Regions from separate parts of the Arhodomonas sp. AD133 genome, predicted to be linked through region 3. Evidence: riboswitches for the same ligand, from Rfam matches in the RefSeq annotation. Region 3 holds a riboswitch; each other region holds the start of a gene.
The links. A riboswitch is a leader RNA that binds a small molecule or an ion and turns the genes downstream of it on or off. The one in region 3 is predicted to bind cobalamin.

Region 1 (3,045 bases), on a different contig from region 3:
CCGCCGAGATCCGTGCATGCACGGATCTCGGCAAATGAGCGGCGCTCGATCTCGCCGGGATCGGTGACGTAGTCGAACGGTGGCACGAGCGGCGTCACCGGTCACCCCCCGTGATGGTGGGTGTGGTGGTGATGATGGTGATGGCCATGGCTGTGGTCGGCGTCGGTGCCGGCACCGCGCACATGGTGGTGATGACCCTCCTGGGGCTGGCCGACGCGGTCCTCGAAGCCGATAATCTGCTCGCGGTACTGGCAGAGCTGGCAGTTCATCCGGCCCTCGCCGCGCTCGGTGGTATGGAGCCGGTCGATGAACGCGGCGATGACCTCGGGGTGGTCACGGAGGTAGGGGGCTTTGACCACGTCGATACCGGGGTTCTCGCTGGCGAACTCGTCCGCCGTATCGTAGATGCGCTTGACCAGCCGCCCGGTGAACAGGAAGTAGGGGAAGACGAGCACGCGGCGGAAGCCGAGCATGCTGGCGCGCTTGAGCCCTTCGGCAATGCTCGGGCGGGTGACGCCGCTGTAGCAGACTTCCGCCCAGCCGAAGCCCATGCCTTCCCAGAGCATGCGCGCGATTTTCGAGATGTTGCTGTTGGCGTCCGAGTCGGAGGCGCCGCGGCCGACCACCAGCAAGACCGTATCCGCCCGGTCGTAATCGGCTCCGGCGTCGGCTTCCGCCTCTTCGATGCGGGCGCCGGCCGCCTTGATCATCCGGGCGTGGACGCCGAGCTCGGTGCCGTAGCGGATTTCCACCTCCGGGTGGTGCTGTTGCAGGGCGTTGAGCTCGCTGGGGATGTCGTTCTTGGCGTGGCCGGCGGCCATGAGCATGCCGGGTACCGCGGTGATGCGTCGGGCGCCGCGTTGCACCAGGCGGTCGACGCCATCGCTGATCAGCGGCGTGGCGAATTCCAGGAAGCCGGTCTCGCAGTCGCGTTCGGGGAACTGGTGGCGGAGATGGCTCGCGAGGGTGTGGAATTCCTCCACGCCCTCGACGTCACGGGAGCCGTGGCCGACCACGAGGACGGCGGGCGGTTCGGTGTTCATCATGCGTGCTCCTCACCCGGTGATGCGGTATTCGTCGAAGCCGCGTTGGGGGCAGCGAGGATGCAGGTGGGCACCGGCGCATGGCCGCCGCGTCCGCGCCGGCCCGACGACGACTGGCGCGCCCGGTCAATGGCATTCCTCGACGGCGCGCCCCTCCGCGCAGCCGGTCGATTCAGGCTCTCCGGGCCGGTCTCCGGACTCGCGTGCGGGCCTCGTCGCCCGGGGTGGACCGCCTTCCCATGGCGTTACGCCACAGTGGCCGGGATGGTCCACCGGCACACGCTCACCGTTGCGGGGGCAGTCCCGGATTCGGCGCGTCACGCGGCGGCGGCGCCCCACCGGGTTCCCGTTTCACCCTCGCGGCGGATTCGCCACAGGGCACCCGAGAGCGGATTGGAGCAGGGACGCTACCCCCGCCGGGGTGGCGAAGTCAAACCGACGACGCTCGTATCGACGCCGGTGCACGGGTAGGATGTCGCGCCCATCGAAGGCAATCCCCGCCACTGCAGGCGGCGGGCTCAACGGCAGGACGACACGATGTCGAGCATGAGTGTACGCGGCTCGGCGCCGGCGGCGCTGATCAGCGCGCCGGGCTCGGGCCAGGGCAAATCCATGATCACCGCGGGACTGGCGCGACTGCACCGCAACGCCGGCCGCCGGGTGCGGGTGTTCAAGTTCGGTCCGGACTATCTGGATCCCATGGTGCTGGAGCAGGCCTCCGGTGCCCCCGTCTATCAGCTCCACCCCTGGATGACCGGTGAGGCAGAGTGCCGCTGGCGCCTCGCCGAGGCCGCCGCCGAGGCGGATCTGGTCCTGGTCGAGGGGGCGATGGGCCTGTTCGACGGTGATCCGGCGACCGCAGAGCTGGCGGCGATGACGGATCTGCCGGCGGTCCCGGTGATCGACGCCTCGGGCATGGCACAGACCTTCGGGGCGCTGGCGCTGGGGATGGACCGCTATCGCGGGGACGTACGCCTGTCCGGCGTCATCGCCAACCGCACCGGCAGCCCGGGGCACGGCCGCATGCTCGCGGCGAGCCTGCCGGAGGGCATGCCCCTCATCGGCGCGGTGCCGCGGCACGAGGCGCTGAGCATTCCCGACCGTCACCTCGGATTGGTGCAGGCGGGGGAGATCGTCGATCTCGACGAACGCCTGGATACTATCGCCGGCGTTCTCGGCGAAGCGGGGCTGGATACGCTCCCGGCGACGGTCACCCTCGAGGGGGAAAGGCCGGCGCCCCCGCCGCAACGGCTCGAAGGCGTGCGCATCGCCCTGGCGCGGGATGACGCTTTCGCCTTCGTCTACCGCGCCAATCTGGAGCTGCTCGCGGCCATGGGCGCAGAGGTGCGGGAGTTCTCGCCACTCACCGACACCACGCTGCCCGAGTGCGATGCGCTTTGGCTGCCCGGTGGCTATCCCGAGCTCCATGCCGCGCGGCTGGCGGCGAATACGGCCATGCGTGAGGCCGTGCAGGCCCATCACGCCGCGGGGCGGCCGATTCTCGCCGAATGCGGTGGTCTGATGTACTGCGCCGAGCAACTGGTGGATGCGGATGGCAAAGCGCATGAGATGTGTGCGCTGGTGCCCGGCACCGCGGCCATGGCCGGGCGTCTCAAGGGGCTCGGCGTTCAGGCGCTGGATCTGCCGGGCGGCGAGCTGCGGGGGCATACGTTCCACCACTCGGCGCTGGATACGCCCCTGGAGCCGGCGACACACACGCGGCGTCGTGGAGGCAGCCCGGCCGAGGCCGTCTACCGTAGCCGGGGGCTGACGGCGAGTTACTTCCACGCGTATTTCCCAACGGCGCCACAGGCGGTGGCCGACCTTTTCCGCGGCAACGGCGACTGACGCGTCGAATCGCAGAGCGGTGCCCCCGGCGTTGTCCGTCGGCGACAGCCCCTCGGTCGGGTGTCGCCGCGGTGGGTGGCCGTCGAAATCCGGCCATTCGCGCCGCGCCTCGCCGGCGAGCCGGCGGGGTGTTGCCGGAGGCGCTCGCCAGTGG
Region 2 (3,045 bases), on a different contig from region 3:
AGGTCGCTGCCAGACGGGTGCCGAAGCCGGCGATATTGCCGCTGACCTCGCCTTCGATGCCGCGGATGCGGGCTTCGTTGACGTTCACGCTGCTGGCGGCGTTCGCGTCGAAAGTGATGAGATCGTCCGCATCCGTGTGGAATGCGGCCACCCGCCATCGCCAGGCACCACTGCTTTCCAGGCCGACCTCTGTGGTGCGCGAGTGTTCGGGCTCCAGGTCCGGGTTGCCCTTGAAGAATCCGGTGTCCGGATAGTAGAGATCGTTGAACGTCGGTGCCTTGAAGGCCGTGCCATAGGAGGCATAGGTGCGGAGTGCCGGTGAGATGCGGTAGCCGACGGCGATATTGCCGGTGGTCTCGCCACCGAAGGCTTCGTTGTCGTCGTGGCGCAGCGCCCCCTGGACGTCGAACGCACCGGCGTACCACTGATGCTGGACGAATACGGCGAGATTATCGCGGTGGGTCTCGACGTAATCGATGGTGCCGCTGACCCGGTCCTCGTGGTAGTCGACGCCGACGGTGGTGATGTGATCGTCGCCGATGAAGAAATCGTTCTGCCAGGTTGCGGTGTCACGGCGGGTGACGAAGCGGTCGCCATCGAAATCGCGGCTGTCCACGTCGTCCAGGGTCGACCCAACCGACAGGCTTGAACGCCAGCTCTGCGTGGGTTGCCAGTCCGCTTCGCCGCTGACGACCTGCTGGGTTTCGTCAGCGGCGGTCGAGGTGGAATCGAACTCGTTCTCGCCGTCGACACGCAGGGCCCGACCGCGCAGGGTCAGTGTGTCGGTCACCTGGTAGTGGCCGCTGACACTGGCCGAGCGGTTGTCGTAGCCGTCCCGGTCCGGGTCGTGGGCGAAGCTGCGTTCGTCGGTGGCATCGAAGCCATCCGTGGATTGCCCCGAGGCGCTAACGGCGAAGCCGCCGCGCTCGCCATCACGGGCGAGGCCGGCTCCGAGCTCCCAGGTGTCGCGGTTGCCCACGGCGAGGCGCGCGTGGGAGCGATCGCGCCGCGTGAAGATCTGGATGACGCCGCCGATGGCGTCGGCCCCGTAGAGACTGGCCCGTGGGCCGCGGACCACCTCGATACGCTGGATCTCACTGACGGACAACTGTTCGAGCGGCGCGCTGCCGAGCGTCGCCGAGCCGATGCGCACGCCGTCGACGAGCACCAGCGTGTGATCGCTCTCGGTGCCGCGAAGGTACAGGCTGGCGGCTTTGCCGCGGCCACCGTTGCGCGCGATCGAGACGCCGGGCAGGCCGCGTAGCAGCTCTGGCACGTCCGCGGGTTGGCGTCGGTCGATGTCATCGCGGGTGATTACGCTCACGGCGGCGAGCGCGTCGTCCGCCGTGAGCGGCGTGCGGGTGGCGGTGACGACCAGCGGTGCAGTGCGTTCCGCGGCGCCGACGGCCGTCGCGCTCGCGGCAGCGACCGCCGCGACGATGAGACTGTGACGTTTGTGCATGGAGCCCCCTGCTGCAGTCACCCGGGGTGACGTTGGGCATGCGGGGGCGGCGGGAGATCGGACGAAGCCATTTCCCGGACACCGCCCACCGCAGCGTCGAAGGTTGCGCTCCAGGGCGGTCTCCGGGCTCGTGAGCGGGCGTCGGCCGCGGACCCGCCTTCCCGCGTCAGCGGACGCAGTGGCCTGTCGGGTCCGTGGGGAGCGTCGAGGCTCCCCGGCTCACCTACCGTTGCGGGGGCAGCGCCGGCTTTGCCGCCGATAGCAGCGCACCGGCTTCCCGTTCGGGGAGTCGTTCGTCGATTCCCCGACCCGTGACGATGCACGGGAACCTGGAGCGAAAGTGGCAGGGAACATACTCGCCGGATGCGAGGGGGTCAACGTCTGCACCCGCAGCTCGGGTGGCGAGGCAATGGTTCAGACCGGCAGGAACGCGCGCCGGTCGCCATCGCTGAGAATCCGGATGGGGTGGCCGTAGAGGCGGGCGAGGGTGGTCTCGTCGAGTACGTCTGCAGTGGCGCCGAAGCAGACCTGGCCGTCACCGAAGAGCAGCAGCAGGTGATCGCAGAAGCGGTCGGCGAGGTTGACGTCGTGCAGGCTCATGACCACCGCACCCTTGGTCTCCTGCGCCCGGCGGGTGATCAGCGCCAGCAGGTTCACCTGGTGGTGGAGGTCCAGGTGGTTGCTAGGCTCGTCGAGCACATACACGGCGGGCGCCTGGGTGAGCACGGTGGCCAGCGCCAGGCGTCTGCGCTCGCCGCCGGACAGCGTGGAGACCGGGCGGTCGGCGAGCTCGGCGAGGCCCACTTCGTCGAGCGCCGCTTCGGCGGCTGTGGTGTCCGTCTCGCCCTCCCATTGCCAGGCCCCGAGCCAGGGGTGGCGGCCGATCAGGGCAGTCTCCAGCACCGTGGCGGGGAAGGGGTCGTGGTTGTCCTGAGGCATGAGCCCCAGGCGTCGGGCGATGGCGCGACGGCCGAGATGTGTCAGGGATGTGCCGTCGAGCAGGATCCGGCCGCTGTCAGGGGAGCGAAGGCCGGCGAGGGTGTGCAGCAGGGTCGTCTTGCCCGTGCCGTTGGCGCCGAGTACCCCCCAGCATTCGCCGGCGCCGACGCTGAAATCGAGTGTCCGGCACACGCTTTGTCCGGCGATGGACACCGACAGGGCCTCGGCTGCGAGCAGGCTCACGACGGCACCTCACGACCCCCACGGTGGAGAAGAAACAGGAACACGGGCACGCCGATGAACACCGAGAAGACGCCCACCGGCAATTGCTGCGGGGCGAAGGCGGTGCGCGCGAGGGTATCGGCGAGCACTACGAACGTGCCGCCGAGCAGCACCGCGGCTGGCAGCAGCAAGCGGTGGTCGGCCCCCATGGCCAGCCGTAGCAAATGCGGGACGACCAGCCCCACGAACCCGACGCTGCCGGCGAGGGTGACGGCGGTGGCCGTGAGCAAGGAGGCCAGCAGATAGATGAGCAGCCGCAAGCCCCGCACGGAGACGCCGAGCGCCTGGGCCTGGAGCTCGCCACGGGCGAGCAGGTTGAGGTTGCGTGCCACTGCCAGTGCCGCGGTGAGGCCGACGATGAG
Region 3 (3,045 bases):
CGCCGGCGTCGCCGTATTGCTCACCGTGCGGCATTATGCCGAGCGTCAGGTGCTCTCCGTGGCGGTGATGCGGGCCGTCGGTGCCACGCGCCGGCAACTGACCACCCTGTTCGTGGCGCGGCTGTTCTGGCTCGGCTTGATCGCCGGTGCCCTGGGGGCGTTGCTCGGCTTCGCCGTGCATGCGGCCATGCTCGCCGTCGTCGCCGATCTCATCGGGCGCGATGTGCCGCCGCCCGGCTGGCGCCCTCTCGCCGTTGGCTGGCTCACCGCGTTCGCGGCGCTGTTCGGATTCGCGCTGCCTACGCTGCTGCGCCTGCGTGATGTCCCGCCCATGCGTGTTCTTCGTCGTGAGGCTGGCAGCGGAGTGCTGCGTGTCGGACTGCCGGTGGCGGCCGCCACGATCGTGATTCTCGCCCTCATGGGGTGGCAGGCCGGCGAGTGGCGGCTCACGCTTTACGTGTTCGGGGCGCTGGCGGTGACGCTGGCGGCCCTCTCCGCGGCTGCGGCGGTCACGGTCGTATCAGTGCGTCGGCTGGCGCGCCGGCGCGGCGGCCGCCTCATGTGGCTCACCGGTTTCAGTCGTCGGCCGTGGACCGCGGTGGTGCAGATCGTGGGCGTCGGCACCGGCTTGATGGCGCTCTTTCTTCTCGCCGTGGTGCGCAACGATCTCCTCGACGCGTGGCGGGACCGCATCCCCGAGGATGCGCCCAATCAGTTCCTGATCAATATCCAGCCTGACGAGCTTCCGGGGGTGCGCGAGCATCTGCGCGAGGCCGGGGTGCGTGCCGGGTTCTCGCCCATGGTAAGGGGCCGGTTGGTGGCCATGAACGGCGAACGCATCGCCGCGCCCGCGTCCGGCGATGAGCGTGGCGAGGCCGGACGCCGGCGAGGACGGCGGGAGTTCAACCTCACCTGGGCGCGCATGCCCCGGCCGGGGAACGAGGTCGTGGCCGGGTCGTGGTGGCCCCGGGACGACGGAGCCGCATCGCCGGGCGAGCTGTCCGTGGAGGAACGCTTTGCCGAACGCTACGGTATCGCGCTCGGCGATGCGCTCACCTTCGAGGTGGCCGGTCAGCGCGTGAGTGCAACGGTCACCAGTCTGCGCAAGGTGGACTGGGACAGTTTCAATGTGAACTTCTTCGTGGTCGCCTCGCCGGGGACGCTGGACGTGCTGCCCCGGACCTGGCTAACGAGCTTCTATCTGCCCGACGGCGAGGATGAACTCATCGTGCGTTTGGTCCGGGAGTACCCCAGTGTCACCGCCATCGACGTGGGAGCGATTCTTCGCACCGTGCGCGCCATCATGGATCAGGGTAGCCGGGTGGTGGAGCTCATGTCCTTGCTCACACTGGTTGCGGGGGTGCTGGTGCTGCTCGCCGCCCTTCAGATCACCGGCGAGCAGCGCCGCTTCGAGAGTGCCCTGTTGCGTGCGCTCGGTGCCACTGGTCGTCACGTGCGTCGACTCGCTCGCTACGAGCTCTGGTTGCTGGGGGCGGTCGCCGGTCTCATCGCCGGCGGCATGGCCACGGCGGCAGGCGTGTTCGTCGCCGAGGGCCTTTTCGATCTGGACTACCCCGTGCGCCCGCTGGCGCTGCTCGGCGGTGCCGTGGTTGGAGTGGCCACCGTTTGGCTGGCCGGGGGCCTCGCGGCCCGGCGCTATTATCGCGTCTCGCCAATGCGGTTGCTGCGGGAAGGGGGGGATTGAGTGGCGGCATCCAACCTGCGGGTTCCGAGTTGAAAGTGCCAAGTCACGGGTGGTAACGGCACCGCGGGGGCGACGCGCTACATTCAAACTGAAACTCTGAGCTTTTCACCAAGGCGTGGCTTCGCCGCGCCGCAACCACTTTGAGAATGTGACGCGAACCCTATATATTGGGCGTGGTCTTCAGCGGATGCCCAACAAATGGGTGTCCGGCGGGGAACACCGGTGAGAATCCGGGGCTGTCGCGCAACGGTGTGGCGATACCATCGCCGAGCCCGAGTACCGCCGAAGACGACGACGGGAGCCTCGCGCCAAGGTTTCCGGTGCTCAGTCATCCGGGTACCCGCGCCGGCTCCTTACCCCTGTAACCAGCGGGAGGAGCCCATGCACACACATCATCTGCCACTGAACGATCCATCCGACGAACCACTTGCCGTGAACCACGGTGGCGCGCAGTCGTTGCGTGCCCTGATTCCGGACAGCTGTCTGACCCCGGCATTGCGCAGTGCGCTGCAGGGGCTCGGTGCCTGCATCGTGCCGTTCCGCTGGCCGGGTATCGATCATCCCGACCTGGCCGGAATTACCGTGCCGCTGCCCGGCACCGGTCCCGAATGGCTCGGCGAGGCGGAATCCGAAAGTCTGATAGCGGCCCTCAAGGATATGGAGCGGTGCGGCCGGGCCCCGGTCTGGGCTCAGGTGATGCTGGCGCAACATCGCGCCGGCACCCTGCTGGACAGTGACGGCACGCTGGAACTCGCCGACGGGCTCAGTGCTCAGGGGCTGATCGCCGCCGTTCTGAGGCTCCCGGGTCACCAAGACGGGGCTTAGTGGCAGTCGCGAGTACAAAGCGCCAAGTTGGAAGCAAAAAGTGCCGCGTGCCGCGCGGCGCTTCCAACTCGCCACTTGCAACTCGGAACTTTCCATTAAGGCGCGGCCCGGCCGCGCCTTTACCGCTCCTCCACCGGAAAGCCTTCCAGATAGCGCGCCCAATCCACGGACGGGTCGCCCACGGCGACGAAGTCGGGGTTGAGGACGGATTCCTTCGTGTTGTAGGTCAGCGGTGTGGCGTCGGTGCGCAGCACGCGACCGCCGGCGGCCTCGACCACGCACTGTGCGGCGCCGGTGTCCCATTCCGAGGTCGGGCCAAAGCGCGGATAGATGTCCGCTTCGCCCTGGGCGACGAGACAGAATTTCAACGAGCTGCCCATGGACGTGGTCTCGAATCCCGGCAGGCGTTCGAGCAGGGCGTCGACCCGTTCGCCGCGGTGGGAGCGGCTGACCACCGCGGTCCAGGGGCCATCGCCGGCGGCTCGCGTGTGGATGGGCGTGCGCTCACCATCGGC

Region 1: it holds a riboswitch for cobalamin, as region 3 does, so the genes downstream of both, ACPEES_RS17780 (sirohydrochlorin chelatase) here and ACPEES_RS08520 (hypothetical protein) in region 3, are expected to answer to the same signal.
Region 2: it holds a riboswitch for cobalamin, as region 3 does, so the genes downstream of both, ACPEES_RS13630 (TonB-dependent receptor domain-containing protein) here and ACPEES_RS08520 (hypothetical protein) in region 3, are expected to answer to the same signal.

The regions. Positions count from the first base shown of each region.
Region 1 is NZ_JBNAZM010000039.1:28,621-31,665, forward strand. Features, by position in the region: gene ACPEES_RS17775 (precorrin-8X methylmutase) at 1-98, opposite strand, end outside; gene ACPEES_RS17780 (sirohydrochlorin chelatase) at 102-1,046, opposite strand; cobalamin riboswitch at 1,211-1,445, opposite strand; gene ACPEES_RS17785 (cobyrinate a,c-diamide synthase) at 1,590-2,891, shown strand.
Region 2 is NZ_JBNAZM010000023.1:35,495-38,539, forward strand. Features, by position in the region: gene ACPEES_RS13630 (TonB-dependent receptor domain-containing protein) at 1-1,462, opposite strand, end outside; cobalamin riboswitch at 1,559-1,810, opposite strand; gene ACPEES_RS13635 (ABC transporter ATP-binding protein) at 1,877-2,644, opposite strand; gene ACPEES_RS13640 (FecCD family ABC transporter permease) at 2,641-3,045, opposite strand, start outside.
Region 3 is NZ_JBNAZM010000010.1:81,095-84,139, forward strand. Features, by position in the region: gene ACPEES_RS08515 (ABC transporter permease) at 1-1,705, shown strand, start outside; cobalamin riboswitch at 1,870-2,006, shown strand; gene ACPEES_RS08520 (hypothetical protein) at 2,087-2,530, shown strand; gene cysQ (3'(2'),5'-bisphosphate nucleotidase CysQ) at 2,650-3,045, opposite strand, start outside.